Regions from separate parts of the Paenibacillus sp. FSL P4-0127 genome, predicted to be linked through region 1. Evidence: riboswitches for the same ligand, from Rfam matches in the RefSeq annotation. Region 1 holds a riboswitch; the other holds the start of a gene.

What was found. A riboswitch is a leader RNA that binds a small molecule or an ion and turns the genes downstream of it on or off. The one in region 1 is predicted to bind cyclic di-GMP.
Region 2: linked by a shared signal. The riboswitch ahead of NYE74_RS29165 (response regulator transcription factor) and the one ahead of NYE74_RS16725 (transglutaminase-like domain-containing protein) in region 1 are both predicted to bind cyclic di-GMP.

The regions. Positions count from the first base shown of each region.
Region 1 covers NZ_JBBOWY010000001.1:3,692,734-3,708,718, forward strand. Annotated here, with positions in the region: gene NYE74_RS16670 (response regulator transcription factor) at 1-1,041, shown strand, start outside; gene NYE74_RS16675 (helix-turn-helix transcriptional regulator) at 1,102-1,953, opposite strand; gene fabF (beta-ketoacyl-ACP synthase II) at 2,081-3,322, shown strand; gene NYE74_RS16685 (IS4 family transposase) at 3,860-5,056, shown strand; gene NYE74_RS16690 (IS4 family transposase) at 5,556-6,752, shown strand; gene NYE74_RS16695 (DUF4349 domain-containing protein) at 7,252-8,628, shown strand; gene NYE74_RS16700 (VanZ family protein) at 8,842-9,987, shown strand; gene NYE74_RS16705 (transcriptional regulator SplA domain-containing protein) at 10,102-10,365, shown strand; gene splB (spore photoproduct lyase) at 10,362-11,387, shown strand; gene NYE74_RS16715 (LysR family transcriptional regulator) at 11,426-12,316, opposite strand; gene NYE74_RS16720 (MFS transporter) at 12,443-13,825, shown strand; cyclic di-GMP riboswitch class I at 13,932-14,014, shown strand; gene NYE74_RS16725 (transglutaminase-like domain-containing protein) at 14,031-14,837, shown strand; gene NYE74_RS16730 (response regulator) at 14,969-15,985, shown strand, end outside.
Region 2 covers NZ_JBBOWY010000002.1:585,564-601,548, forward strand. Annotated here, with positions in the region: gene NYE74_RS29115 (S-layer homology domain-containing protein) at 1-681, opposite strand, end outside; gene NYE74_RS29120 (sensor histidine kinase) at 976-2,355, opposite strand; gene NYE74_RS29125 (response regulator transcription factor) at 2,352-3,068, opposite strand; gene NYE74_RS29130 (hypothetical protein) at 3,224-4,027, shown strand; gene NYE74_RS29135 (Ger(x)C family spore germination protein) at 4,234-5,304, opposite strand; gene NYE74_RS29140 (GerAB/ArcD/ProY family transporter) at 5,279-6,370, opposite strand; gene NYE74_RS29145 (spore germination protein) at 6,363-7,661, opposite strand; gene NYE74_RS29150 (sensor histidine kinase) at 7,834-8,451, shown strand; gene NYE74_RS29155 (TetR family transcriptional regulator) at 8,858-9,448, opposite strand; gene NYE74_RS29160 (SDR family NAD(P)-dependent oxidoreductase) at 9,555-10,427, shown strand; cyclic di-GMP riboswitch class I at 10,571-10,656, shown strand; gene NYE74_RS29165 (response regulator transcription factor) at 10,759-11,454, shown strand; gene NYE74_RS29170 (hypothetical protein) at 11,685-12,245, shown strand; gene NYE74_RS29175 (RNA polymerase sigma factor) at 12,866-13,285, shown strand; gene NYE74_RS29180 (DUF6075 family protein) at 13,404-13,811, shown strand; gene NYE74_RS29185 (C40 family peptidase) at 13,844-15,832, shown strand.

The DNA of each region.
Region 1 (15,985 bases):
TACGCCGTACCGTTTTCGGCGGCAGTGCTGATGTATAAGTACGATGATGGGCGGTGCATGAACAAGGAAGAGCTGAAAGCGCTGGCGGAACACATGCTGCTAACCGTGAACGGCTGCCTGAACGCCGCGGTGTTCGACCGCGAAGGGCGGGTTGTGCTGATCGGGGGGCCGCAAGCCAATTTTGCCGAACTGTCGCGGCTTGCCGCGGAGAAGGAGCTGGAAGGCCTGCTGATGGGCGTCAGCCGGGAAGGCCGCCTTTTGGAGGATATCCCCCGCTGTTATGCGGAGGCCAAAAGATCATTGGAACACACGTTTATCTATCCGGGCACGAGCCTGATTTGCTACAGTGAGCTGCCGGGCGAAAAACGCGTTTTCCCCGTACCGGAGGAGGAACTCCGCAAGCTGGGCAACATCCTCGGCACGAAGCGGGAAAAGGAGATCGGGGCGCTGCTCCGCACGATCTTCCGCGTCGGCGAACTGCCGGATGTCGATGTTTCCTATCTGGAAACGGTTGGCCGGCGCATGAACGAACAGGTGTTGGACGAAGTGTTCCGGTTGTACGGCGAAGCTTCGGTGGAGGTATTGAAGCTGTACCGCCAGGTGGGGACGATGAACAATTTCCGCCATTTCCACGACTATTTTCGCGCGCTGGAGCAGCTGCTGCTAAGTTTGGACGATTACATCCGGGAAATCCGTTCCGCCCACAGCGAGCACGGGGATATGAAGGAGGCCATCGCCTACATCGAAGAAAATTATCACCGGCCGCTGAACATGGCGATGGTCAGCAACCATGTTTCGCTGAATTACTCGTATTTCAGCGAGGCTTTTAAAGCTTATGCCGGAGAAAGCTTCGTGCTGTACTTAAAAAAGGTGCGCATCCGCAAAGCGAAGCAGTTGATCGGCGCCGGGAGCCTGAAATTGTCGGAAATCGGCGCGGCGGTCGGCTTCGAAAATACGAAGCAGTTTTCCCGCGTCTTCAAAGAGCTGGAAGGAATTTCGCCTTTCGAATACCGCGACAAAATGTTTGCCGGCCAGAGATAAACGTTGGGCCGAGCCGTTTCCTTTTGGGGATGCGGCTCGGCCCGATTGTTTCCGAACATTTCAATGTTTCTGGCCCGCTCCCTCGAGCAGCTTCTTCAATTTCGCCTCCGTGGCCGTGCCTTCGATCGGTGTATAGATGCTGCAGCGCAAATCGGCCTCTCCCTGCACCTGTAATGAGGTCAGGTTAAACAGCATTTTTCCGGCTTTGGCGTGGCGGAATTCGATCAGGACTTCGGGAGCGGCCTTGACTTCGCTTTGCTCCCACAAATCGTGAAAATCGGGGTAGCTCTGCGTCATTTTCTCGATAAACCCGGCATACCACGGATCGGCCACGTATTGGCCGTAATACGCGCGAAAAATCGCCAAAAAACCTTTCACGAAATGCGGCCAGTTGACCGCCAGGCTGCGCAGCTCTTTTTTGGCGAATACGAGGTAGATCAGATTCCGCTCTTCGCCTTTAAGATGCTCGAAGTCGACGAATACGTGGGACGCGGCGGCGTTCCAGCCGACGATATGGCAATGGCGATCGGAAATGATCGTGGGACAAAACTTCAGCTCCTGCAGGATTTTATGCAGCGAAGGGCTGATGGCGGTGTTTGGCTCCTGAGTGAAGGAAGGGTGCAAGCCGCTGTCCATCGCCAGATCAAACAAATATTTGCGTTCATCGGCATTCAGTTTGAGCGCCCCGGCGATGGCGTCCAGGACCGAAGCGGACACCTTGATGTCACGGCCCTGTTCCAGCCAGGTGTACCAGGTTGTGCTGACCCCGGCCAACTGGGCGACTTCTTCGCGCCGCAGTCCAGGCGTCCGGCGGCGCCCGCCCGGCGGCAGTCCGACCGCCTGCGGATTCAGCTTGGCCCGCCGGGTTTTTAAAAATTCGGAGAGCGCTTTAAGCCTCGGTTCCGTACTCACTTTGAGATTCTCCTTTAACGTCGCTTATTGTATTACCTATTATACTAGGATAATTAAAAACTTGTAATAGGATAAGAAGCGGATAAAATAGGGGACAACAGATGTTTTTTTGAAGGAGGATTTTGGTATGGAACGGGTTGTCATTACCGGTATGGGCATTTTGTCTCCGCTGGGCAACGATGTGGATACGTTTTGGAACGGACTTAAGGAAGGGAGATCGGGAATTTCCCGGATCGATCGCTTTGATGTTACGGGATTCGGCACCCAAATCGCCGGCCAGGTGCGGGATTTCGATGCGGAGGGGCTGTTCGGCCGGAAGGAAGCGCGGAAAATGGACCGCTTTTGCCAATACGCGATGTATGCCGCCGAACAGGCGTTGCAGGATGCGAGGCTGCAGCCGGAACGGGTTGACCGGGAACGGTTTGGCGTTTACGTCGGATCTGGCATCGGCGGGATCGAGACGCTGGCCGAAAACATGAGGGTCTTGGATAGCCGCGGACCGGGCCGGGTAAGCCCGAGCCTTGTCCCGATGATGATTTCGAATATGGCGGCGGCGCAAATCAGCATCCGCTACGGCGCGCTTGGGCCCACGCTGTCGCCGGTGACGGCCTGTTCGATCGGCAATACGGCGATCGGGGAAGCGTTCCGGCTGATTAAGAGCGGCGAGGCGGATGTTATGATCGCCGGCGGGACGGAGGCGGCGATTCATCCTTTGGCCTTGGCCAGCTTCGGGAACGCTACGGCGCTGTCGAAGCGGAGCGGCGAGCCGGAGCAGGCCAGCCGCCCGTTTGACGCGGCCCGCGACGGCTTCGTGATGGGCGAAGGCGCCGGCATCGTCATCCTGGAATCGCTGGGGCATGCGCTGCGCAGAGGCGCGCGGATTCATGGCGAGGTGATCGGATACGGGGCCAGTTCGGACGCCTATCACGTGGTCGCTTCCCATCCGGAAGGGGAAGGCGCCGCTCAGGCGATGAAGCGGGCGCTGCGGTCCGCCGGGGTGTCCCCGGAGCAGGTTGACGTGATCAGCGCTCATGCCACAAGCACGGAGGTGGGCGACCGCGGGGAGACCCTGGGGATCAAAAAAGCGTTCGGCGAGCGTGCCTGGCAAATTCCGATCACGGCGAACAAATCGATGATCGGCCATATGTTTGGCGCGGCGGGCGGCGCGGAAGCAATCGCTCTGATGCAGACGCTGAACGAAGGGGTGATCCCGCCGACGATCAACCTGACGAATCCCGATCCCGAATGCGATCTGGATTACGTGCCGAACGCTGCGCGAAAGGCCGCGCTTGACATCGGCTTGTCCAACTCGTTCGGGTTCGGCGGACATAACGCGGTCATAGTGCTGAAGAAATATCATGAATCGTGAATTATGAATTATGAATTATGAGACATTTCATTAAACTTTAAACTGATTTTCATCTTGTTTTAAGTATAGCCTTGTAGTATAAAGCCATCCCCCTTAACCATAGATGCGGAGACCCTGACTGTACAGCAGGGTCTCCGTTGTTTTTTTCATACATATGTGATTGATCGTAGGTTCTCCGGACACAACCTGGACATCTGTGCTCGGCAGCCGGCTGCCGGACGACGAACCGTCGGATGCTGGACGACGAACAGCTGCAGGAACAACGAACCGCAGGCTACAGCAGCGATGAACCGTCCGGCGCAGGAAGCGAACAAGTGGCTACAAGTTCGATGACCGTAGGCTACTTGGACGACCAACCGCCGGCCATGAGAATAGCGGCACTTTATGCACTAGCGTTGCATAAAACCTAACGCGAATAATCAAATATTAGTTAAATATGGGTAATTATGATCATTTTTCATGGAAAAAGCATAAAAAATCTCCTATTGTAAAGAGGTAGGTACGTTGTCCATAACTCTCTACAAAAGGAGACCATCCATGGATAACGTTAAAGCTAAAACGGTCATTCGTCAACTGATTTCCTTACTGCCCATCGATGTGCATCAACGTTTACTCTTCGACCATTACACCAAGAAACTTACCACGATGAAAGCGATCATGCTCTTCATCAATGCTCAGTTGAAACAATGGTCATCTTACGGTGAAATGGAAATTGCACTTCGTGCTGAGCCGAAACTTCAGCAGCTTCTACAGTTGGAGAGTATCAGCGGCTCGCAATTATCCCGAAAACTCGATCAGATCCCAACGGAGCTGTTGGAGTGGATGTTTCAGCATCTGGCATCACAAACACAGCAACGTGCTTGCCACCAGGGCCAGAGCGGGAAATTGCACATCATTGATTCTTCCAGCATTCGACTGCCGCTTCAACTTGGAAGTTGGGCCAAGATGTCAAATAAGAGTAGCGGCGTCAAGATGCATCTGCGCCTCGTTGTTACAGCTCCCGACAAGCTATTTCCTGATGCCATGATCCCCAGTTCGCTCAATGTAGGGGATCGTGCGGGGGCCGTTGAACTGGTCGTCCCCTCGGATGCGATTTATGTGATGGATCGCGGTTATGATGATTATGCCCGGATGGATCAATGGGTCCAGGACAACATCCAGTTTGTGATCCGTATGCGAGATCGCGCGCTTGCCACCGTCATTGAGGAGTATCCTGTTCCGGAAGGCTCGAACATCACGCGGGACGCCAAGGTTTGCGTGGGCAGTTCCTTCCGATCCATGGAACATTCCGTTCGTTTGGTGGAGTTTTATGACGAGCAGGAACGGACTTATCGTATTTTTACATCGGTATGGGATAAGACCGCTGAAGAAATCGCGCAGATCTACAAAAATCGCTGGCTCATCGAGTTGTATTTTAAATGGCTGAAGCAACATTTGCGATTGAAGAAGCTGCACAGTCATAAACCACAGGCTATTTGGAACCAGTTATTCTTGGCTTTAATTACTGCCTTGCTCGTGGAGCACATCCGGCACAGCACCCAAACGGCAAAAACAAACTGGCAAGTGCTCCGGATTCTCCGCGAGTATTTGTACCGTTCATGGCGATCCTTTCGAACCGAACTGGATCGGAAACCCAGTCGAAGTAGTCCGGGGAGACGTCCGGGGTCAGGTCCCAAAGCGTTATCGGTGCGCACAATGGTTGGGATAATTAAGCCAAGCAAGTTCAAGGAATAATATCCATTATATACATTTAATGGGACATCGCGACCTACGCATTAGGTAACCTTGGCTTTTTGGTCTTAAGCTTAAAAAATGACTGTAAAAAAATCCATTTATAGTTTCAATAATCCAAATGTGGGTTTTGCTGAAAATTGATGTTAGTGTTCTTGCAACGCTAGTGCACTTTATGTACTTATTATCCGGACCTAGGGATGTTCATCCCCACTAGCGACATTTTATGTCCTTATTTTCCTATAAGTGGTCCGGAATGTGGGCATCTCCTGGTGATCGGGAAAAATAGCGGCATAAATTGCCTTTATTTCTCCTTGAATGGGGGTTATCGCCGGAATAAGGACATTTTTTGCACTAGCGTTGCATAAAACCTAACGCGAATAATCAAATATTAGTTAAATATGGGTAATTATGATCATTTTTCATGGAAAAAGCATAAAAAATCTCCTATTGTAAAGAGGTAGGTACGTTGTCCATAACTCTCTACAAAAGGAGACCATCCATGGATAACGTTAAAGCTAAAACGGTCATTCGTCAACTGATTTCCTTACTGCCCATCGATGTGCATCAACGTTTACTCTTCGACCATTACACCAAGAAACTTACCACGATGAAAGCGATCATGCTCTTCATCAATGCTCAGTTGAAACAATGGTCATCTTACGGTGAAATGGAAATTGCACTTCGTGCTGAGCCGAAACTTCAGCAGCTTCTACAGTTGGAGAGTATCAGCGGCTCGCAATTATCCCGAAAACTCGATCAGATCCCAACGGAGCTGTTGGAGTGGATGTTTCAGCATCTGGCATCACAAACACAGCAACGTGCTTGCCACCAGGGCCAGAGCGGGAAATTGCACATCATTGATTCTTCCAGCATTCGACTGCCGCTTCAACTTGGAAGTTGGGCCAAGATGTCAAATAAGAGTAGCGGCGTCAAGATGCATCTGCGCCTCGTTGTTACAGCTCCCGACAAGCTATTTCCTGATGCCATGATCCCCAGTTCGCTCAATGTAGGGGATCGTGCGGGGGCCGTTGAACTGGTCGTCCCCTCGGATGCGATTTATGTGATGGATCGCGGTTATGATGATTATGCCCGGATGGATCAATGGGTCCAGGACAACATCCAGTTTGTGATCCGTATGCGAGATCGCGCGCTTGCCACCGTCATTGAGGAGTATCCTGTTCCGGAAGGCTCGAACATCACGCGGGACGCCAAGGTTTGCGTGGGCAGTTCCTTCCGATCCATGGAACATTCCGTTCGTTTGGTGGAGTTTTATGACGAGCAGGAACGGACTTATCGTATTTTTACATCGGTATGGGATAAGACCGCTGAAGAAATCGCGCAGATCTACAAAAATCGCTGGCTCATCGAGTTGTATTTTAAATGGCTGAAGCAACATTTGCGATTGAAGAAGCTGCACAGTCATAAACCACAGGCTATTTGGAACCAATTATTCTTGGCTTTAATTACTGCCTTGCTCGTGGAGCACATCCGGCACAGCACCCAAACGGCAAAAACAAACTGGCAAGTGCTCCGGATTCTCCGCGAGTATTTGTACCGTTCATGGCGATCCTTTCGAACCGAACTGGATCGGAAACCCAGTCGAAGTAGTCCGGGGAGACGTCCGGGGTCAGGTCCCAAAGCGTTATCGGTGCGCACAATGGTTGGGATAATTAAGCCAAGCAAGTTCAAGGAATAATATCCATTATATACATTTAATGGGACATCGCGACCTACGCATTAGGTAACCTTGACTTTTTGGTCTTAAGCTTAAAAAATGACTGTAAAAAAATCCATTTATAGTTTCAATAATCCAAATGTGGGTTTTGCTGAAAATTGATGTTAGTGTTCTTGCAACGCTAGTGCATTTTTTGTTCTTATGTTTTGCGCTATGGGGCAGTTGAGCTTCTCAGACAACCTGGTTACGAAGGTTTTCTCGGCGCTATACAAAAGGGCACCGGGGACTTAACGGCGGATGCTTGCTTTAAATGTTCAGCGGAGTCGCAGCCAAGTTAGGGGGCCTTTGGTCCAAGTGCCACCATGCTGGAAGGTTCGACTATTTTTATTTTTCGAAGACGGCAACCTTCCAGACTTTGGAGGCGTCAAGACAGGTAAGAGACGTTCCGCGATAAAACAGTACAGAGCAGATAAGAAAATGCGGAGCGCTCAAGCCTGTTTATGACAAGGGGGGCATTTCATTGGGGAAATGGTGTAAAAAGATTGCGGTATTAGGAGCGGTCATTTTAGGGTTATGGCTGCTGGGCGGATGCGGGAACGCAAGCGATAATTCGGGCAGCGCATCCCAATCCATGGAAAACGCTTTACCGGCGGCTGACATGGCCGTAGGCGATCAAGCTTCCAATGAGGCCGCCGATGGCGGAATGGGGCTGGGTGGAGCCAGGAGCACGGACAAATCGGTCGCGGAGAAGTCCGATGCGGCCGATGGGACTGAAGAAGCCGAGTCCTCCGGCGGAGGGGCCGGATCTTCGGCGGGAGCGGGGGAAGGCGGACGCACCGCCAATGCCGCTGCGGGAGCGGGGCAAACCTCCCCGGGATTTCAAGGGGCAACAGCGGACACCGGCTTCAACAAGAAGCTGATATACCGGGCCAACGTCGTGATGGAAGTGGAGGATTACGCTAAAGCGCAATCCGAAATCCGCAATCTCGTGGCATTAACGGGCGGCTATATCGTCGAGTTCTCCGAAAATCAGTCCCAGCACGAGCTTGGCGGGAATTTTATCCTAAAGGTGCCGGCCGCCGGGTTTTCTCCGTTCCTGGACAAACTGGAACAGCTCAAGCCCAAATCAATGCAGCGCACCATTCAGGGACAGGACGTTTCCGAGGAGTACGTGGACCTGGAATCACGGCTTAAAGTCAAGGAAGCGATGGAGGCCAGGTACCTTAAATTTGTGGAGGAAGCAACTCAAACGAGCCAACTGGTTAAGTTCGTGAATGAGCTGGAGCGGATTCAGACGGAAATCGAGCAGATCAAAGGCCGGATGCGGTACATCGACAGCAACGTCGCCTATTCCACGGTCGAAATCCGTTTGTATCAACCGGAGCAGGCGGGATCCGCCATGGCAGAGGGCGATGAGACCCCGCTCTTGGAGCGAGCCAAGCAGGCGCTGACGGGAAGCATCGAAGTGCTGTCGCTGATCCTGCAGTGGCTGATCGTCTTGTTGGCGGGGGCGCTGCCGGTGATCGCCATCGCTGCGGTTATCGTGGTGCCGCTTTGGCTTCTGCGCCGCCGTCAGGCGCAGAACAGAGCCGCGCAGGGGGAAGCCTGGAAGCAAGCGAACGGGATGGCCGTGCAGGCTCGTCCCAACGAGGCGCAGGTTCCGCAGGAACCGGCAACGCAGACAGCGCCCGCGCAGACGCCGGCCGAGCAGTCAGCCGGCTCACAGGTGCCGCTGTCGCAGGAGCCTGCCCCGCAAGCGCCGTCCTTGCAGGTGCCGCCGCCGCAGGACCCCGCCCAGCAGGCGTCAGCCTCACAAGTGCGGGCGCCGCAGGAACCGGTCTCCAGGGAAGCGGCCGGCATGGACGTTCCGCCGAAAACGCCGGACAAACCGGAGTAAGTCATTATTCGCTGCAATCCACCAAAACGGCAAAAGCTTTCCCCGTTCCACTAGTTGGAGCGCGGGAAAGCTTTTTGCATAAATTGCCGGACTTTTTGGCTAACTAAAATGCGGCTTCGAACGTCCTATGGTAAGATAGTTAAGATTTTATGAGCAGAAGGGGTTTAAACTTTGAAATTTGAAACGTATTTGTTCCCTATTTCCTATGCCTTTATGGCTTTTCCTTTCGCCGCGCTGCTGTTCACGATGCCTTTTCTCGTCGTCCAGTACCGCCGGCACGGGTATATCAACAAAGTGCGGGCGTTCGTCCTGTACCTGTTACTGCTGTACCTGATGAACGCCGCGTTTCTGATCATGCTGCCCTTTCCTGCCACGCGGCACAATCCGCCGCTCGCCCAATCGCCTGTTCAGCTCGTTCCGTTTCATTTCATCCAGGATATCCTGAAGGAGACCAGCGTCGTTAAAGGAGAGCCTTCAACGTATTGGCGGCTGCTGAAGGAGCGGGCTTTTTTGCAGGTGGCCTTCAACGTCCTGTTGACGGTGCCGTTCGGGATGATCATACGTTACTACTTCCGGTTTGGGCCGATTCGCTGCCTGCTGCTGTCCTTTTTGCTGTCCCTGTTGTTTGAAGTGACGCAGCTGACGGGTATATTCGGCATTTTTGACAACGCCTACCGGGTGTTCGATATCGACGACCTGATGACGAACACGCTTGGCGGAATGATCGGCTTTCTCGCCGCCGAATGGCTGTCGCGCTTTTTGCCCAGGATCGAGCATCTGGACCGGGGTGTGGATTTGTCCGCCAAAAGGGTGAGCTACACCCGCCGCGGTTTGGCCTGGATGTTTGATGTTGTCATTTGCGCGGTGCTGTTGGCCGTCTGCCACGTGCTGCGGATTCCGGCGGCTTATTTCGTCGCGACAGGTCTTTACTTTATGCTGCTTCCATACCTAACCGGCGGCTGCACCTTCGGCAAATGGCTGGTTCGCATCAGGATCGAGGAAGCGGAACCGACGGAAAAGCGGGATGCCGATGCGGGTTACGCAGCCCAATTGACCCGAGGCAGAAATAAGCAAGGTGATGAAGCGCGGCCGGGAACCATGTCGATCATCGTCCGCTACGGCCTGCTTTATTGGGGGATTTTCGGCATGAACCGTTTGGTTGCCTTTCCTTCCGGATCGTTGCCGGAGGGAGCAAGGGCGTTATTGGCCATGCTGGTTCTGCTGATGGATCTGGCGTTTTTCATTCACGTCGTCATTCAAGTATTTCGCAAAAACTCCACGCTGTTCTACGAGAAACTAAGCCGGACACAGCACCGGATATTGTGGAAAAGCGCCGCTTCGAAATCGGAGGGGAAATAAGGTTTTCCTGGGTTGCCTGTTTTTCCACAACGTGGAAAAATAATTGCTCCCGGCCAAGGAAATATTTTAAAGCAAAGGGAAAGCTTCACCATTCCATAAAAAGAAGGGGATTCGATGAAGATGTTAGACGAAGCCCGAACCTTTGCGCCGGGAGATATCGTTTATGTGTTTTACCGCAACCCGCATACCCAGGACGTCGCCAACATCCAGGAGGCCGCGGTGGTCAACAACCCGGAGCGGCCGGGGGAGCTCGCCGTTTTTTTGTACGAAACCTATTACCCGTTGACCAGTGAAATGGCCGTATACGCGTCGGCGGATGAGGCGGAGCAGGCCTACAGCTACTACTTCGGGGACGCCGCCGAGGGGGGCCTGGAATGAAGCCGTTTGTTCCCAAGCTCGTTTACTTTGAGCCGGACGCGCTGGATTATCCGCTCGGTCAAACGCTGTATGACAAATTCAAGGACATGGATCTCGACATCCGGTACACGACTTCCCACAACCAGGTCAGAAACCTGCCGGGCGAAAGCGATCTGCAAAAATACCGGGTGGCCAAGTCCACGCTGGTCGTCGGCATTCGCAAAACGCTGAAATTCGACACATCCAAACCTTCGGCGGAGTACGCCATCCCTTTTGCCACCGGATGCATGGGGCATTGCCATTACTGTTACTTGCAAACGACGATGGGGAGCAAGCCGTATATCCGCACTTATGTCAACGTGGAGGAGATTTTGGACGCCGCCGACCGGTATATGGCCGAACGCGCCCCGGAATACACCCGTTTTGAAGCTTCCTGCACTTCGGATATCGTCGGCATCGACCATCTGACCCATACGCTAAGGCGGGCGATCGAGCACTTTGGACAGTCCGAGTACGGCAAGCTGCGGTTCGTCACGAAGTTTCATCATGTCGATCATTTGCTGGATGCGAGGCATAACGGAAAAACACGGTTCCGGTTCAGCGTCAACGCCGATTACATCATTAAAAACTTCGAACCGGGCACCTCGCCTTTGGAGCAAAGAATCGAAGCCGCGGGGAAGGTGGCCCGGGCCGGATATCCGCTTGGCTTTATCGTCGCGCCCATTTACATTCACGAAGGATGGGAGGACGGGTACCGCCATATGTTCGAACGGCTGGATGCCGAACTGCCGGCCGAGGCGAAAGAGGACCTTACGTTTGAATTCATTCAGCACCGCTTCACGAAACCGGCCAAACGGGTGATCGAGAAAAATTACCCGATGACCAAGCTGGAACTGGATGAAGAAAAACGCAGATACAAATGGGGCAAATACGGCATCGGCAAATATATCTATCCGAAAGAGGAAGAGGAGGATTTGAAAACGCATCTGTTCGGTTATATGAAAGATTTTTTTCCAAAGGCGAAGCTGGAGTATTTTACTTGACCGGCGGCCCGCCGGACGCCGGAGGATGGCGCTGCAGCTTACGGCGCCTGAAGCTCCGCGTAATATTCGGCCAAAAACCGGCCGAAGCTGCGGGCGGCTTTGGGAAGATACCGCCGCTCCAGCCAGGCGATCCGGAAGACGCGCCGGCATACGGGGGTTTCGAGGCGCAGCATTTTATAAGGCGGCGTCTCGTCTTTGCGGCATGCGGGCATAAAAGCTACGCCAAGTCCGGCCTGCACCAGGCTGCCCAAAGCGGACGGTTCGTCCACCTCGCAGACGATGTTCGGCGAAATGCCCGCTTCGCGGCAAAATGACGCGTTTATTTTCCGGAACGGATGGCCAGTTTTATATTCGATGAAAGGCTCGGCCGCCACCTCCTCCAGTCGGATGCTGCTGCGCCGTTCCAAGGGATGGCCGGGCGGCACCGCCAAAAACACCTCGGCGTCCAGCACCGGCTGCTCGCGGATATCCGGATGATCGATGGAAGCGGCGGTAAAACACAGATCCACCTCGCCGTTTTCCAGCAAATTTACCAACTCCTCCATGGAAGCGGGCGGCGTTTGCAAAATGCGGAAATTCACTTCCGGATGCTCAGTCCGGTAGGCGCTTATAGCGGAAGTAATCCGGCCCAGGTTGTTCGTCGCCAGATGAATGCTTCCCCGTTCGGTTCCCGCCAGATCGGCGACTTCCTTCCGACCTTCCTCAAGCACGTTCAACGCGAGATCCACCTTTTTCAAAAACGCTCTGCCGAAGTGGTTGAGCCGGATTTGCCGGCTCTGCCGGTCAAACAGCGGCACGCCCAAATCCTGTTCCAGGCGGGCGATCGTTTTGCTCAGCGCGGGCTGGGCGATATGAAGCTCCTGCGCGGCTTTTGTCATATGCTCCAAGCGGGCGACCGTCTGAAAATATTGCAGCTGCAGCAATTCCATACCGTTCGTTCCTTTCTATTAATATACTGTAGTATATGATTTTATAATTAAATATATATTTTTAATTATCAATATGCAAATATAAAATATCTCATAACAAAGGTTTTTGAGGGGGCATGATTTGTTATGAGAAAGCAGGCAGAGGGCGATTCAGCCGAAAAGCTGATCCGTATTTTGGCGTTTACGATGGTGCTCTCGTCGATGAGCGCTACGATGTTTAATATCGTGCTGCCGGAAATTAAAAACGAGTTCCAATTATCCGTGGCGCAGGTCAGCTGGGTATCCACCATTTATATGCTGATCTATGCGATCGGATCGGTCATCTACGGGAAATTGGCCGACGTATTCAGGTTCAAAAATTTAATCACGTTTGGCTTGGCCGTGTTTTGTCTGGGCTCGCTCGCCGGGCTTGCCGCCCAGGCGTTTTGGATGGTGCTGGCCGGGCGGGTTTTGCAGGCGGCGGGAGCGGCGGTCATTCCGGCGGCGGCGATGATCATTCCCGTCCGCCACTTTCCGCCCGAACGCCGCGGATACGCGCTCGGCATCACGGCAACCGGACTGGCTGTCGGGGGGGCGATCGGACCGGTCGTCTCGGCGCTAATCGTCAGTCTGGTCGATTGGCGTTGGCTGTTTTGCATTCCGATGCTGATGCTTGTCACCTTGCCGTTTTACCGCCGTTATTTAAGCGAGCAGGCGCCCAAATACGCCAAAGTCGATTGGCTGGGGGCCGGTCTGCTGGGCGGTGCGGTTGCGTTGCTGCTGCTGGGCGTTACTTACGGCCGAATTACCTTCTATCTGGGCAGCCTGCTCCTGTTCTTGTTGTTTTTTATCCGCAACCGGACTGCGGCTCACCCGTTCGTGGATCCGCAGCTTTTCCGCAACAGAAGTTATTCCCTGGGGCTGCTCATAGCCATACTGGCGATGGGGATCGGTTACGCGCTCCCGTTCTTGACGCCGCAGCTGCTGGCGGATGTCAACGGGCTTGCCTCGGGCTGGATTGGCTTCGCTATGGTTCCGGGGGCGGCGGTGTCGGCTGTTCTGGGCAGAGCTGGAGGCAAGCTGGCGGATGCCAAGGGCAACCCGTTTGTGTTTTGCAGCGCGTCCATGCTGCTGCTGGTTTGCTTTACCCTGATCTCGATCTTCGCGGGAGCGGCGGTCCCCATCATTGCAATATTATTGATCCTTGGCAACGTCGGACAGATGTTTATGCAAATTGCCTTGACAGGCACGATATCGCGGACGCTGGCCAAGGAACAGACCGGGGTTGGCATGGGGCTGTTGTCGATGTCGAACTTTCTTTCCGGCGCGGTGGCGGCCGGCGTCTACAGCAAGGCTGTGGATCAAGGCGGCAGCGTGCATTGGAACCCGTTAAACCTGTTTGCGAATTCCGGTGTGTACAGTAATATCTATCTCATTCTCGCAGCTTTGGAGATGATTATGGTACTTTTTTATTATTTTTACTTTTTGCGAAATGAACGGCCCCGTCTGCAAAGTTCGTCTATCAACTGAGACTAAAGTCGCAAAAAAATATTAAAAATTTTAGATTTTTTCGTCTTATTGGGCTAATAAATGACGCCAACGCTTCCGATAGAGATAGAGAAGGACATAAAACTTTACACGATAATGGCAAACCTGTCGAAAGGCAGGGACGCAAAGCTACAGGGCCTGTAAATTTTTTACTGGCAGCCAGTTACCGAAGGAGGTTTTATTTTTTATGCGTAAATTGATGTTTGCAACGTTGACCCTTGTACTTTTGTTTGCCGGTTTCGGCGGGACAGGGGCGCGGGCGGCCGAACTTGAGGGCTGGCTCAATAAGGACAACCTGTCTCAGGGAGCGGTGACCATTTATTACGACGTGAAGCTGAATGTCAAGACCAAGCTGGTGATCGAGAAAAGGAACAATAAGTATACCTATAATCTGACCTACGGTGCCCAAGGAGAGACGTTCCCGCTGCAAATGGGCAACGGGGATTACACGATCAGCCTGTTGGAACAGATTAAAGGGACTACGTACCGCCTTGTGCAGAAGGATACGGTGAAGCTTGATTTGCAGGATGAGACGCCGGTCTATCTGAGTTCGACGCAAAATGTGAATTGGAATATAGACGGTCTGGCGGCAAAGAAGGCGGCGGAGCTGACGAAAGATGCGGCTGCCGATGAAGATAAAGTGAAGGCCATTTATAATTACATCATCCGCACCATCAAATACGACGACAGCCTGGCGTTTACCGCTACATCGAATTACCTGCCGAATATCGAGCGTACCTTGACTGCCAAGAAGGACACCTGCTACGGCTTTTCCTCCCTGTTTGCGGGGATGCTGCGCAGCGTTGGGGTTCCGGCCAAGCTGGCGATGGGATCTTCCGACTATGTAAAAACATATCACGCCTGGAATGAAGTTTATATAAACGGACGCTGGGTGGTTATCGACACGACGGCCGATGCCGGCTGGAATGGAACGACGACCGCTTTTACAATGATCAAAGATGCTTCGAAATATAAGGCGGACAAGTTATACTAAGCCAGTTCAATAATAAGACGAATAGGAAAAAAAAGAGCCTTGAACGACTGTTCAAGGCTTCTTTGTTTGGGCGGGATATGCTAATCTTCTTATAAAGGGGAAGAGTATCCAAGCGGGGGAGTCTGGCTCTTATGAGAGTAATACTTGTGGATGATGAACAACTGGCCTTGAATTATATGGAACGGTTATTGCTGAAGCTTGCCGACGTGGAGGTTGTCGGGAAATTTACCGACCCCGTCAAGGGGATGGGCGAAATTCTCCAAGAACGTGTGGATGTGCTGTTTTTGGACATCAGCCTGCCGGAAATCAACGGTATTGAACTGGCGGAACGGATTTTGGAAGCAAGACCGGAGATACATATCGTTTTTGTCACGGCGTATGATGAATATGCCATAAAAGCCTTTGAGTTAAACGCTCTGGATTATGTGCTCAAGCCGATCAGAGCCGAGCGCCTGGCCAAAACCGTGGATCGGATTCAGGAGCGGCTGAAAGCGGGACAGGAGCAAGTCGCCGGTTCCGAACAGGATATCAAAATATGCTTGTTCAAACAGGTAAAGGTGGAGGCGCGGCATGGACAGCCGACCCTCCTGCAGTGGCGCACGACGAAGGCGCAGGAGTTGTTTCTCTATCTCTTGCAGCACCGGGGAAGGTTGGTCCGAAAGTCTACTTTGATCGATGTCTTATGGCCGGAATACGAGACGGACAAGGTCAACTCGCAATTATATACGTCCGTGTACCATATTCGGAAAACACTTAAGCCTTACGGAGACCATTTTCAAATTGTGAATACGATGGAGGGTTACATCCTGAATACCCATCAGGTCCGCTTGGATATCGACGAATGGGAGGCCAAGCTGGCTGCGCTGCCGCCCGTGTCCGGCGATTCGCTGGACGCATATTTGGAGACGATGAAAATCTACACCGGAGATTATCTGCAGGAATACGATTACTGGTGGACGGAAAGCGAGCGCCAGCGGCTCAAGGCCATTTGGCTTCACACTTCGCTGGCGATCGCCGATTGGTACCTCGGGCAAGAGCTTTGGGAGAAGGCGGGAGCTTACTATCACAACATCCGCACCCTTCATCCCCAGGAAGAGGCGCCTTATTTTGCCCTCATGAAAATATACGCACTGCAGCAGAACTTTGCC
Region 2 (15,985 bases), on a different contig from region 1:
TAAGTGACCGCCTGTACCTGCGCTCAGGATTGCATTCGGATTGCTGCCGTTAGAATTTCCGCTCAAGATATTCTTTTGAATGAGGGTTCCCTCTTTAATGGTTGCTTTCCCGGACCCATAAGCGAAAATAACAGCAGTACCGGAATTTGAGGCAATACGATGATTTTTAATCTCGACGGTTTCAAAGATTGCAGTGCCGGAATAGACATACACGCCCATGCCCCTGCTGTCGTTAGCGGTCACGGCCACGTCTTTCCCGTCGATCATCAGTTGATCGAAAATGACTGTTCCTCCATTAAGTTCAATCATCCGACCAGAATAATCTGCCTTCCGATAGATCGAATAGGGTCCGCCTTCAGCTGACGTAATCGTAATCTCAACCGCTTCTGCGTTGAGTGCCTGTTTGTCCTCCAGGGGAAGATCCGTCAACAGCTTGACGGTTGCCGCTGTTTCAGATGCGTCATTTGCCAGTGCAACCGCCTGCTCGACAGCCTTATCCAGCGTTTTGTAGGGGTGCTCTTCGCTGCCTGTACCCGAAGTATTGTCGCCTGTTTCATCTGAAACATATACCGTTACCGCCGTATCCTCAGCTGCCGCTGCGCCCGCCATGGGGGTGAGTAAGGATACAAGCAGGAGCACCGTAATCAGCAGCGACATCTGAGCTTGTTTTACAAATTTCAACACTCTGTACCTCCATTCATTGCATTTTCGCTATTTTTTCGGCAGGATATGATAGATATGTCACATCATGCTCGTACGATTTATGATATCATGCAATGCTTTACATCTACTCTACAAAGCGGAAATGGACTGTGGATAACTACAAAAAAGAGCTTGTCCACGTGCGGACAAACTCTGGTCGGAGTTACCGTGTTGTTCGGAATGGAACTGCATACGATCCAAGGCATGGAAAAATAAAGGAAAGCCGCCGAACGGAGGGCGAAGGGACCGTAGCTTGTCGTCTGCGATAGGCGTTCATGCGGGAAGACGGAGCGCGAACAATGCGCCCCCTTCCGCACGGTTGCCGGCTTCGATCCGGCCGCCGCACCGTTCCACGATCGCGCGCGAAATGGCCAGTCCCAGTCCGTTTTCTCCGTCCTTGCCTTTGACGAATCGGTGGAACAGATGCGGCAGCAGCTCCTTTGGAATGCCGTCCCCGTCATCGGCGATCGTAATGACAATCGTACCGTTCTTCATGCCAACACCCACCTCGACTGTCTGTCTGGCGTACCTCGCTGCGTTCGCGAGCACGTTCAACAGCGCTTGCAGCAGCTTGTCGCGATCGGCCCGGACGGCGCCGCGTTCGGCCGCTTCGTCCTCATACCGCAGCTCCAGCCGCAGCCCTCTGGTCGTCAGCAGCGGATTGACGCGCTCGACCGTATCGTCGAGCAGCTCCTTTATCCGAACCGATGCCGGACGGAAAATGTCCGCCTCGCTATCCAGCTTCGCCAGCAAGGTCATCTCCGAGACGATTTTTTTGAGCCGGCCGCTCTCGCCGATAATGATGTCCAGCCCCTTGCGCATGCCGTCGCCTTCGAATACGCCGTCGCGGATGCCTTCCGCATATCCGGCGATCGACATCAGCGGCGTTTTCAATTCGTGGGAAGCATTCTGAAAAAACTGCTTCTGCACGCGGATATAGCGATCCAGTTCTCCTGCCAGATCATACACCGTCCGGGCGACGGCGCCGATTTCGCCTCCGGCCCGCACGACACTGACATCGGCGAAGCGGCGCTCCTTCACCTTCTTTAGTTCCTCTCGCAGTTTTATCAGCGGACGGATGAGCCTTCTCGTGATGATCAGGCTGAGAAGAAGCACGAGCACGCCGCCAACGCCGAGCACGATCAGTAGCCGTCCGAACAGCGCCTGCTCCAGTTCGCTCACCTTGCTCATCGGCGTGACGAGCGTCAATGTGCCTTGAGGAACAGAACTGACATCTACGATGTAACGTCTGTCCTTACCGCTCTGCAGCGCCTCCAACGTTTCGCTGCTGATCGGCGAAGCGGGGGTGAGGGAAATGTCGCCGCCGATTGCCAATTCCGACTGCCCCGGAAGCGTGCCTGACAGCACGTTGCCGTTCGGGTCGGACACAATCGCCTGTACTCCCTGGGTCAGGGGCACTGCCGTTCCCTGAAGCGCAGAGATGTCGCCCGCGCTGTTGATTGGGCCTGCTTCCGTCAGGATGCCCTGCGTCTGCAGCGACGTAGCTATGCTGGCGCTGAGCGTGTGCATCTCGCGCTTCTGGGCGACGATCAGATGATCCAGCAGCACGTAGTGAATCAGAATCGCAGTCGCCCCTAACATGATGACCAGAAGCAGGCTGAAGGCCAGATTTATTTGATGAACCAGCTTCATCCTTGTTCTCCCCCCTCCGTCCGCAGCCGATAGCCGTGTCCCCATACCGCTTCGATCGGCAACGGCTCGATTTTTTTGCGCAGCCGCTTAATCAGGTGATCGACGGCGCGGTCGCTGCCGAAGTAATCGTCGCCCCAAACGAGAACGAGCAGCTCTTCGCGGGTATAAGCCCGGTTAGGATGCTCGGCGAACACTTGCAGCAGCGCGAATTCCTTAAACGTCAAGTCGATTTCCTGCTTGTCCCAGAATGCGCGCCGTTCCTCCGGCAGAAGCTGCAGCAGCCCGACCTCGACGATCGGCTGGGCGGGGGACGTCTTTCCCGGGGAGTCTTCGCTCCGGCGCGGCTTGTACCAGCGCTGCAGATGCCGCTTCACCCGGGCGACCAGCTCTCTGGGGCTAAAGGGCTTGACCAGATAGTCGTCGCTGCCCAGCTCCAGGCCGAGAATTTTGTCGACCTCTCCGTCTTTGGCGGAGATGATGATGATGGGCACGTCGGCTTCCTCGCGAATACGGCGGCACAGTTCGTAGCCGTCCATGCCCGGCAGCATAATGTCGAGCACCCACAGATCGGGCGGGTTGTTCCGCCACAGCATCCATGCCTCCTCGGCGGAGGACAGCCCGATCGTGCGGAAATTTTCCTTCACTAAATAGGCTTCTACGAGATTGCGTATATGCTGATCATCGTCCACGACGGCGATGAAATAATCGTTCATGCGAAAAATCCCCTTTCTGTTATTCATTATAACAAGTGTCGTTCCGTTAGCGGTTTGTGCCATCGTTTTTCCACAATTTCACCAATGTCCTGCCATCGTTGGGCGATACACTGAGACCTGTAAGACAAACTACACTTCAAAGGAGATGTTCTCTCATGAACAACAAAAAACGTATCGTCAACAGAGTCGCCCTGTCCGCCCTGATGCTGTCCGCCTTGGCCAGCCCGATCGCCGCCAACGCCGCGCCGCTCTCTTCCGATGGTCCGGTCAAAGCGGTCACCGCGGCTTCGGCTCTCGCGTTCAAGCTGCAGGACCCGCTGGCGGTCGCCAAGCGCTATGCGCCGGATACGGTCCAAGCGTGGGAAAGCCTGCTGGCCAAATACGACGCCCTGAACGCCAACGCCGGACAAGCGCTGAGGGTCGACTCGCCAAGCATTGCGCTGACACCGGACGGCAGCCCCCTCGCGCTCACGCCGGTTGATGCGGACATCGATTTCACCGGCAAGGATATTCCGGCCGGCGAAGCGGTTGCGGTGCAGTCGCTTGTTCCGTCGCAAAGTTCTATCGACTTCGACGGACAGACAGGGAATACAATGGATGGAACGGTGTTGAAAGAAGGGTTTGCAACGGTGTCCGGTGGCGAGAACAATATCGGGAAAGCCGATGCTTCCGGTCTTGCGCTGACACCGGTTGATACGGACATCGATTTCACCGGCAAGGATATTCCGGCCGGCAAAGCGGTTGCGGTGCAGGGCGTAACGGTTAAGCTGTCGGAAGGCGATAGCACGACGACAGCCGGAGCGAAGTTGGTTGCGGTGCAGGCCGATGCCAACTCCTTGCTGCAGGGGCAGATCGATCTCGCCAAGGCGGTTGAATCGAAGAACGCCGACGACATTCGCAGCTCCCTGGCGCATCTGTTCGACATTTACAAAGCCGAGGTCGAGCATATGCAAGCGTAGTAATCATCGAAGCCGGGAACCGCGCCCAGAGAGAAAAAGGTTAGAAGCGCAAGAGACAAAGCTGGGCGTGCGTATTCCTGGCCGGGCTGTGACGACAAGGTTTCAATAAATGATAATGGCGGCTATCGTAGCGATACGGCCGCCATTTGTTGTGGGTAATAAACTATAATCATACAGCGGCTCTCCACATCCGACCGTATAATTGATTAGACACCCTTTAAGAACCCTTGGTCCTGAATAATAATGTTTACATCAAAATCTACATTTAAATCAGGATAGATTTTATCACGCCAATCCTTTAACCTCCATCTTGGAAAGATTTTTCGAAATTCCTGACCAAGCGAAAGAATGTCTGCCTGTTCTCTTCTTGCTTGAGTAAACAGTCGTTCAAATCTTGAGTTGATCAGTTCGCTCAATTCTTTTTTTATGATGTTTGCTGACACATTCCCCCTATTTTCAAGAATACTGACCGTTATTGTCATATGAGTCTTTAAGCCGGGTTTTCCATCAATGACTTGAGCATGATGGCGAATCGAAGCCTGGTTAATCAAGATACTTGCATGCTCCATAACTTCAATTTTTCCTTGCGCGCTATGACCATGGAACATATTAACCAGGAGTGTTTCGTCGGCATTGATTTGGCCGACCATCCGTCCATTTTTGATGATTGCCGAGCCAACATGATCTATTGTGGTTGATCGACCCGGCCTGACAATAGGCAGAACTACATCCTGTGTGTAGGAATGTACGCTGCGATAAACTTGCCAAATTCTCGTTAATGCGATTTGTGGATTCCAACCGGCATCTTTCTCAAAAAAATCGGGGAAATTGTTGCCTTCGGGATTTACTTTATCTTTAGTGCTCTCAAAAAAAACACGGGGTTCTTCTTCGCTTAGTACAACAAGCGCTTTAGGCGAAATATCTTTGCTTCTTACCAGGTAGGAGAAGACATCGTTCATACCCGCTAAAGCCAGTTTTTTATCAAGCAAAATCACTTTAAGGTGAAGTAAATCAATTTGACTCTCCATGTTTTCGCTTATGCGGTCTATTGCTTGAGTAATCGTATGACCTTCTTCTTCAACAATTTTTATCCGAAGACGATTTTCAACAGGCTCGGGGATTTGTAAAAAAACTTGATAAATATTGTTGTAGCTTGAAATCCCCATCACAATCGGTAACGTACGATGGTTAATGTCTTTGTTGTCCCAACAACCAGTTAATAATGCAATGATCATTGTCAAAGCTAGCGTTTTAACAATTGGAACCATTTTTATCATCGGATGCACCTCTCAAGGCATGGCGTCCCAAACAAAAGACAGTGACCGGTACGACGATCAGTATATAAAAACGAACCCAGATATTCCAAACAAATAACTGGTGAACATTTTCCCAACTCGTTATGGATTGGCAAATGACAAATACTCCGGAAACAATCCCGATCAATAGATAGGTCGAGGGAATTTTGGGAAGAAACTGACTTGCTATACGAACAGACTGCCAAATGGTCAGGGCAAGAAACAACAACATCATTGAAATTAAACTGAGCAGGAAAAAAACAGCGACTCGTTCAAACATGAGCCAATCAATTTGAAGAATATCCAAAACCACAATGTAAGGAAAGAACAATGTACGGGCAGTGGCTTCCCCAAACGTCAGAACGGGAATATACACAGAACTGAGGAGCAGTGGCAGCAAGCAAAGCGAAGTAACCAGCAGACTCCGAATTTGAAACTTATAGTATGGCTGTACAAAGCCAAGAAAAAGGAAACTGCCTGAGTAAACAAAGAAACTTTTATAGTAAGACGGGGTGGTCAAAAAAGAAAAATGGTTACTCAATAAAGGATATATATATCGCCAATCAACATTTTGAAACGAAGCTATATAAATAAACAGAATTAATGGAAGCCCGAAACAGGCAACTAAAAATCCTGTCCCTAAAATGGTTCTCAATCCCTTGGCAGCTAAAAAAGTTGATCCGAGAAGTAATATTAACATAATTGCCCATAAGGGTGTGCTCGAGAGAAAGACGATTGTCATGATTTCTGAATAAGCACGAATAGTTAGTGCAGTTTCAATTATAAAGTAATAAAGGACCGGGAGGAGTAAAATGGCGGCAGGTAGTTTACCCATCCTCAAGTATAAGCGCACCATATCTCTTCCTTGGCCGTAGCTCATTCCCTTCATAAATATCCAGAGAAAAGCAAAGTAAATTCCAAACCCCATTAGGATAGCGATCCAATGGCTTTCAGTAGTACTCTCGATTATATCTCCCGGGTATAGAAAAAAAATTAACGCTAATTGAGTCAGAATATACATCAATATTACATGTAAACTTCTAGTCATGTTCGACCTCATCTTTCGTAAATGGTAGACGGATATAGGATATTCCGTATGTATGTTCGCTTGCGAGGAGACCGCAAATCATAACAACACCGATGAATATCCCCATTACCCCAAAGATTGCGGCCAATATCAAGGTTATATATTTAAGCGATCTCACCAAGTAACTATTTTGAATTCCAACTAGCGTTGAATTCGCGATCGTGGTTGCTGCGACAATAATAATGAGTAAATTACTGACGAGTTTGGCTGATACGACCGCTTGGCCAAGAATGATCCCACCGACCATGGTTATGGTGGGGCCGACACTTTGCGGCAGTCTGATACTTGCTTCAAGAATCAATTCAAGCAGCAGGAGCATGATAAGTGTTTCAAGTATCGCAGGGTAAGGAACACCTTCGCGGCTGAGTGCAACGGAAAGCGCTAACTGAATCCGTAATACTTCCGGGTTGACTGCTACTAAGGCCACATATAGGGAAGGTAATGTAATCGATACAAATGTGCCGAAAATACGGAGTGCCCGAACGGCGAACATAATCGGCCTGGGAAGTTGACGATCGTTGCTTAATAGAAAAGTGTCCCACCAGTAGTTAGGTAGTGATAAAGCAAAAGGCATTCGATCGACGAACAAAACAACTCTGCCTTGCTCTAAAACGTTAGCTGCTTCATCCGACAATTCGGTTGTCTTAAATTGGGGAATCAATGACCATTTATGGAATCCAAGTAATTTAGAAACCTCCTGTATCGAGCTGATATCGATTGAGCTTCCCGATCGTATCTGTTGTTCAATTCGCTGAACTAATCTGTTATCCGCAGATCCTTCAAGGTACAGCACAGCTAATTTTGTCTTCTTTGTTGATCCAATTTCATTTATTTTAACTCTTAAGTGTGTGGATCGAAGTTGTTCGCGAACGATGCCAATATTGGAAGTTAAGTCCTCAATAAATGCCGCCAATGTACCTTGAACGACATTCTCATTAGTTGACGATTGGACAGAACGATTTAGTTGCCTCGGAATTGGCTCAATGATGAGGCATTGTGTTTTGTGGATATCAAAAATTGCAAGTTTCCCCGAGAGTATAGAATTAACAACAGACTCGGGGCTGGTTTTCTTTTCTTCATGAAGTCTGTATATTTTGCTGCCACGATCGGATATCTTAAGATCGGCAATTGTTCGTGGAAGATCAATCATGGAGTTCAACCCGCAAAAAAGGAGTGGGGAATCTCCAATTATTTCTTCCTGTTGAAAAAAATCATCATTTTTAATAAATTGCGTTTTAATTTGCTCGTACATAAATTAATGCTCCTTGCCAAGAGTTGCGTTCAAAATAACAAGATTTGATACCTGAGGATTCATTTGAAATCAAATTTTCCCAAAGAATCGTGGTTTTATACTGCCCGCAACATATTTCTTGACAAGGGATACGACTATCCGATCATCCGGGAACAAGTAGCTGAAGACACCGATCAGCATTGTCAAAGGATTTGCCGAAGGGCTGCTGGATCATGTGGCCGACAATAAACGCGACCGCTATGCCCGGACGATTCTCCGGGAAGCGGATCGGATGGAGAAGCTGGTGGCTGACATGCTGGAGCTGACCCGGCTTGAGGCGGGCTCGGCTCCGCTGAAAGAAAGTGTTTTTTCATTTGAGGAACTGGCTGCAGAAGCCGTGGAGAAGATGTCGCGTTTGGCCCGGGACAAGCGTATGACCTTTCAAATGGAAGGCGAAGCCGGAAGCCGGGTGAAGGCCGACAAGGAAAAAATTGAGCAGGTGCTGCTTAATTTACTCAGCAACGCGATCCGTTATGGAACCGAAGGCAGCGCCGTCTTGATCCGTCTGGAGGCTCAGCCGGAATTTCTCCGTGTTTCCGTTACCAACCAGGGGCCGCTTATTCCGCAGGATCAGCTGCCTTTGATTTGGGAGCGTTTCTACCGCGGGGAAGACTCGCGGAACCGTAAAGCGGGCGGAACTGGACTGGGGCTTTCGGTCGTTAAGGAAATTATGCTGCTTCATGAACAGGCGTTCGGAGCACATAGCACGCCGGAAGGGATGACGTTCTATTTCCACCTCCGGCTAGTTTAACCGTATTAGCCGAATTAGCCTTATATGCCGCGAAATCCGCGTATAAACCCTCTTCCTCCAGGGAAGCGTCTGCAGAACTGCTGCCCGGCTTTATACCTACTTTCCCTCTGGCAGATAGAAGACAAATCAAAGAGAGAGGCAATAGAGCAAAGCCGCATATTTCACGCCTTTTTCCAGCAAACGTGCAAGCGGCAGAACAGAGGATAGAAAACGATGGCGAAACAGATGTCAGCAACACCCCCGCCGGTTTGAAAGTGGGGCATGAATGATAAGGAAGCGAACATTAAAATGCACGATCCAAAAATTAAGACGACTAAAAAAATAACCGACGAATGACTAGCCGCCGGTTCAAACTGTAAGTACAGTGTGTAGTCGTTTTTATCTTCAGGGCTGTACCTAAAGCTCTCTATATTTCTATCTCTCCGGACTTGGAAATCAATTGTCTGACGGCCTCAACTACCGTTGCGCGTCGACGTGCATGATCCGATTTCGCGGCCGCCAGTTCTGCGATCTCGGGAGGTTGGGACGACCACAAAGCAGCGATGCTTTGAACAAGTATCATCAATTGTTCCGCGTCAAACCGGGATGAAAGCCTTCCGTCCTCTTGAGCGGCTCGAATGACATCGATTTTATGACGAGCGGCCTCGATGCTTCCGGGGATCAGTTGATCGGTCCCGCCTCGTTCGAGTCGGTGCCACATGATTACACGAGCGACTTCAGGATGCTGCACGCTCGCATCGAATAGCTTTCCTGCATACTCGGGCAGGTCTTCTGGAATAATGGGAATATTGGTTATAGTCTCGTTGACAATAAAATGCAACACAGCGTCGAACAATTCGTCCTTGCTGCCAAAATAGGTATATACCAGTCCTGCACTGCACCCGGCTCGCTCGGCAATTTGATCGACCCGGCTTCCGGCCAGGCCGCGAGCGGCGAATTCCTTCAAGGCGGCGTCAAGAAGCTGTCGTTTTTTGGATTCGGGATCTCTTTTCATCATGGGATCATTATACTTGAATAAACGTTCATTTGACAACCGGATTTGGCGTGTGGTTTAATGAGGAAGTAATTAATTAAACGTTCATTCAATAAGGAGGGCGAAAGTTATGCCTGCAAAAGTATGGTTTATTACAGGAGCCTCGCGCGGATTTGGCCGCGCCATTGCTGAAGCCGCGCTTGAACGGGGCGATCTGGTGGTGGCAACGGCGCGAAATCCGGAGACGTTGCGAGAACTGGTATCCGCAAGCGAAGGACGCGCCTATGCCGTTCGACTGGATGTTACCGATGAGAACGAAGCCAAACAGGCCATTGCGCAAGCCGTAGAGAAATTCGGTCGAATCGATGTTGTCGTGAACAACGCCGGATACGCCGATCTCGGATCGATTGAGGAAACGCCGTCGGAACAGTTCCGCGCCCAGATCGAGACCAATCTGTTCGGTGTCGTCCATGTTAGCCGCGCGGCGGTTCCGGTCTTCCGAAAGCAAAAGAGCGGGCGGTTCATTCAATTCTCCACGATCGGCGGACGCCGCCCGGCAGGACCGGGACTCGCCGCATACACGGCCGCCAAGCATGGCGTCGAAGGATTTTCCGGCGTGCTTGCCGCAGAGACCAAGCCTTTCGGGGTGAAAGTAACTTTGATTGAACCCGGCGGTTTCCGTACCGACTGGGCAGGATCCTCGATGAAGATCATTCCGCCTGGCGAAGCGTATCAAGAGACAGTCGGCATACTGCTGAATATCTTCAGCGACGCGGCCAGGACGGGGAGACGTCCCATCGGGGACCCCAAGAAGGCTGCGAAGATCATTCTTCAAGTGGCCGACATGGAAGAGCCGCCGCAATGGCTCGCTTTGGGCAGCGATGCCGTGAACATGATCCGGCAAGCTGACGAGTTGAAGCTCGCAGAACTGGCCAAATGGGAAGAACTCTCGCTCTCTACGGATGCCGACGATGCTGTCCATCCCGACCTTAGTAAGCTATAAAGTTAATCCTGCCAAAGCTCGATTTGCTACGAAAGAGAGGCAACTGAAGCGGTAATAGCAGGATCATCCAGTAGCGATTGGGTTTCATCCTAACGGGCATGCATGACTATCTGATCAGTTGTCCCGATATATCATAAAGCGACATAGGAAAAAGGCAAACCAGTTCGAAAGACTGGGACGCAAAGCCACGGGTCTTCTGCCTGCGTGCAATGATCGCCGGGTTACCCTCGCTAATGCTGTCAGTTAAAGGCACGGCCTTTCGGGGGCGTGTCTTTTTTGTGTTCCCAGAACAATCAACGAGGTGATGATAAGATGGAGGAGCGTGCAAGTTATGCCCGTAGAAGTTGATGAAGTCGTGCGTTGGAATGAAGGCAAGATACAAGTACTGCTGGTGGACAGCGACCCCATTTGGCAGCATCGGATGACGGAAATGATCAATGCGGAGACGGATATGAATCTATTTCATATTGCAACAAACAAGGAGTCGGCCATTCGAGCGAGTGAGCAATTGGATTTAGATGTGATGATTCTTGATCCGGTGTTACATTCATCGGGGCAGGACGGACTCCATACAATTTCCGAAGTTCTAAAAATAAAATTGATGCCAATCATCATCTTGACCTCCCTCTGCGAGCCTGAAATCATTGTGGAAGCTGTGTTGGCCGGAGCAATCAATTATATTACCAAGATCAACTATGTGGATGTCGTGCACGCCGTCAGAGAAGCCTATCGGGGACAGGCTTCCCTTCATGCAGATGCTGCATCCATAATCCGTAATGAAATTGGGCTTGATAAGCGTAAAGAATTACACTGCATGCTGACCCCCACTGAAAAAGAGATCTTGCAGTTGATCGGGTGGGGCTATAAACAGCCGGTAATTAGAGAGTTATTAGGCGTTACAGAGAACACTATGAAATCGCACATTCGTAACATCATTCGAAAGTTCAATGTCAGTTCCATTCATGAAGCAGCCGAGAAAGCGAAACGAAGAGGCTTGTACGATCGTCAAGATCGAACCTTGTGTTAGCAATTTGTATTTAATTCGAGTTAATTTGTGTTTATTCGACACTTTATGAGCTGATCGTGTTGATGAAAATTTCACCCTCCATTTTTAAGCGCTTTATAGGTAAAATGGTTGATGAAGAGGGAGATTTTTAGGAAAATACGACCGGGGGTGAGCGTCGCAAAAAGGGAAAGGAAGACTATGAAAATAGCCTTGTCAACTTTGGCGAATCTAGAAAAGAAGGGTAGATGACGATGGAAATGGAGCGTGAACAATGTACAACGAAGTCGATTGATGGGCCAAACAGGCGGAGGAATACGTTAAGAAAGCATGCACAGCAAGGAGGGGTGTCTGATGTCGCAGATCTGGCCCCTGTTCCCTTTGAAAAGGTTGAATCGTGGCTGAAGTCCTATAACGACTGGAAAGCGAGATTGAAGTATGTTCAATCCGAACTCGCTCACATCCCAGAATTGACGCGCACCCTTCATATGGTTGCGGCTCATAGCAGAGGCAGAAAACAGGAAACGGTATTACGAACGGTCATTCGACGCATACAGATCACTGAACATGAAATTCCATTATTGCTATCCAGAATCAGTCTTATCGACTACGCTCTTACGTCGCTTACCTCGGAAGAAGGCTTATTTGTTCGATTGAGATATATTGATAATATTGCGTCCTCAGATGCCATAAGTCGTCTGGCACTTTCCCGCCGCGCGTACTTTTATCATCGGAAGCGAATTTTACGCAAAATTTACATGAAAATTAAAGATAGGGCGTTTTTGCTGGATTTGGAGTCGTCTCAAGCAGATTGAATGAATTCAGAAGACGCATTGCACATAGATTTGACCCCCGTATTCAACTTTGAGGGTCGGAGTGCCGGCGCCGCATGGAACATGTTCCGAATGCTGCACTGGTTTTGCCCTTTTTATGCACTAACTATGCACGCCATATGCACATGTTTCGTGTTATGTTGATAATGTGGACAGACAGTGCCACGGTAGCAACAAGAAAAATCAGTGATTACTTTTTTACAAGCGTCGTTTCTTTCCCTGATGCCCAGCGGAAGGAAGTACGGCGCTTTTCTATATTGCTAATGCAGTTGTCGGCTAAATATCAGATGCCAAGGAGTTGAACGGCACAAGGGCAGCGCCATGCATCATAGCCCGCTTAATTTCTCACACGGTGTTGCCAGGTGAGAAAGAGGGTGAAGGCGATGTATGCTTATTGCTCATAACTGCAATCGGCGAAAATATCGGCAAGAATATAATTCAATTTCACAATCGGACCTAGTCGCAATCGAGCGTGGACGCGCTCTCCGGCAAGGTCCTTTTTGTTTTCTACAGCTGTTATACAAAGGCACAAAAGGTAGCGTTGGCTGTCGTTCTCCCCCCTCTGTTTTGGTTTGCCAACAAACCAAAATGGAGGGACATGAATGAAAAAGATGAATTTGCGGGATATGTATCCTTTTATAAAGTCGGATGTATGGGTTGATGTAGATGAAGAAGTTGCCCACGAAATGCGGCGATTCGACTTGGAAGAAGGTGCTTACAGACTTCGAACATATCGCCATCGGGCCTATTATTCGCTTGATCGCAACGATGGGATTGAGCAGCATGTTTTATTTCTTTCGATTTCACCGGAGGAGTATTACGAGCGCAAACTTTCAAGGCAGCAACTTTATGAAGCAATGTGCCTTTTGCCGGAGAAATCTGCCAGGCGGATTTACGCCCATTATTTCTTGGATATGAGCAAAGTCGATATTGCCAGAGCCGAGCATGTCGATGAGCGGGCGGTTCGTAAATCGATTCAACGGGGCTTGAAACAAATGGAATCCTTGCTCAAAAACATGTAATCGTTTCGTGGGAGGGTCCGATTTTCCTGCCAAAATGAACGGTTATATAGAGGACCATGTTCAGACAGCGGCTGGTTGCAACCAGCCGCTGCATTCTATACGAAAGGGGTATGTGACGATGCAACAGGTTCGGTTTCGAGATGATGAACACGAGAGGTTTTATGTTCAGATGATGGATGAAAGGAAATGCAACGACGGCTATCACCGAGCATTGTTCTATACATTGGGCATTTCCCGAGAAACCAGAAGTCATATCCGTGATTTGTATGATTTTGCTAATGGCGGCATTAAGCCCGAAGGCCTTTCGGCCCCTTGGCAAACCGGCAGTTCCACTCGGGTATGCCGGCTCGCCTTTAATTTGTGGAATGGCTGGACCGAAGCGGGGGGCGAACATCACTCCACTCCCCATGAATTATTTGATTGCAGCTATACCCCCTACTTTTTTGAAGCGATTCGTCTTCGTTACCCCGAATATTGCCGAAGTCACGAGAGAACGTTCAAACGGCTGGCCGAACAAACCCGCTGAATGGCTGCCAACATTGGGAGTTGATTGGGACTATGAAAGAGATTAAAACGAGAGATGTTGTGAAAGACATCAAACGTTTGGATAGATTCCTGAACGTGTTGCCTCGTGTAAAGCGTTCAAGCGGTCGTGTCAAACGGCAGGTTGAGAATGACAAGAAGACCTCTCAGTCTCCAGTTGAATATGCGCAGCGACAGTTCGCAGCGGCTACGAAAAAAACGACACGCGTCCAAATGGGAGTGAGTCTGCGCATTAACAAGAGATTAATCCGACACATTCTAAAAAGGCGGCTGTTGCCAGAGGGTGATTCTGTCGCAAGTGATAGCTCGCTTGATGTTAATGCGGAGCCTTCGCTTACGCGTACACCGCGACTTGCTCGTAGCTTACATCTCCGTAAGCCGGTTGATGGAAAATACGTCTTGTCTTCTGGTTCGCATTCAGGAAAACAACGTTTTATTATTCGAAGCCGGGTCAATGCCCGGCTTCTGTATCGTTCTCGAACAGGTGGCTATCCTGAACGGATGCCAAAACGGGATTTCGGACATCTAAAACCGACCGGGAAGAAGGAAACATTCTCCGCCGCGGTAACTTGTTCAGCAATCGGGTACGTGAAACCGTTAAACCGAGCCTCGGCAACAATAATCAAGCAATCAGGTCATGCAGTTAAACGGAAAGTACGAAACTTCAAGACGTTATCGCCATTTATAAAAAGTGGGCATCGGATAGATCACGCTAACAATCATTCGGATGCTCAAACTGAAGGGAAAATGAATGCCGTCAAGGAAGCACAGCGGGCTGCGCAGATGGCGATGTCTGCTCGCCGGTCCATCCAGACTGCACGAGCTGCCGCGAGATTGAATCGTCTTATCGTTAAAATGGTTGAAAGAGCCGCCGCGTTGCTCGTCAAGGGATTGACGGCGCTTTTGGGATTCAGCGGTTCGGTAATTGTAGTTCTATGCATCGTTATGGCGATAGCCGCTGTCATTTCCTCTCCGTTCGGAATCTTTGCGTCCGGTGAAAATACGGATGCCGATGTCAAGCCGCTTTCCCAAATCGTTCAAGAGCTGGACGCTGAATTCGCAGCCAGACTGGTAGAGATACAGCAATCCGCTGGCAATGTAGACCGGGTGGAATATCATTATCCCGGCAGCGCGGACAATACGCGGATCGATAACTGGATGGAAATTATCGCCGTCTTTGCCGTGAAGACCGTCACGGATGCGGAAAACGGAATGGATGTGGCCACACTTGATGCAACAAGAAACGGTATCATCCGATCGGTGTTTTGGGATATGAATTCGCTGGAATCTCGTGTTGAAACGATAGAACATAAGGAAACGGTTACGGTTGAACATGAGGACGGGAGCACCAGCGAAGAGACGATTACCCGACATGAACGCATTTTGCATATTACCGTCACTAGCCATACTGCGGAGCAACAGGCAGATACTTACCGCTTTACAAGTGAACAGATGGAACTTATGAAGGAAATGCTGTCCGAGGAGTTTCGCCCGCTTATGTTTGCGATACTTGGTAAAGATGCGGATATTGGCTTGACGCCGGAGCAGCTTGATTTGGTTCAACAGCAATTGCCCGAAGGTGAACTGGGCAGTGAAGCCGTCAAGTTGGCGCTGACTCGTCTAGGCGATCCGTACAGCCAGCCGAAGGCCGGGCAGGGTAATTATACGGATTGCAGCTATCTCGTCCAATGGGTTTACCGTCAGCTAGGTATTAACTTGCCGCGAACCGCAGCGGAGCAGGCCAGATTTTGCGTGGAGAATGGCCTGACAGTAGGCGCGGCCGACTTGGTTCCTGGCGATCTCGTGTTTTGGAGCTACGAGAGTAATGGCAGATTTATGAATATTACTCACGTTGGGATTTATGCGGGAGATGGCAAAGTAGTGGACGCTTCCTCAAGTCGGGGGCAGGTGGTGTATCGCAATCTGTTCGATTCGGACAAACAAGTGTTGTTTGGCAGACCTGAAATTTTGGACATTGAGGCTGCCTTCAATACCTTCAATTAGTGGTAACGAGAGAGTGAAAAGACACAAAACATTAGGTTGAGAGATTCAACTCGATTGTTTGAACAATCAAGAATATATTCTGGGCGAAGAGGGATTATAATTGAACACAAATAAATTTCAATAGTAGACAACACGACAAAGAGTAAATTAAAT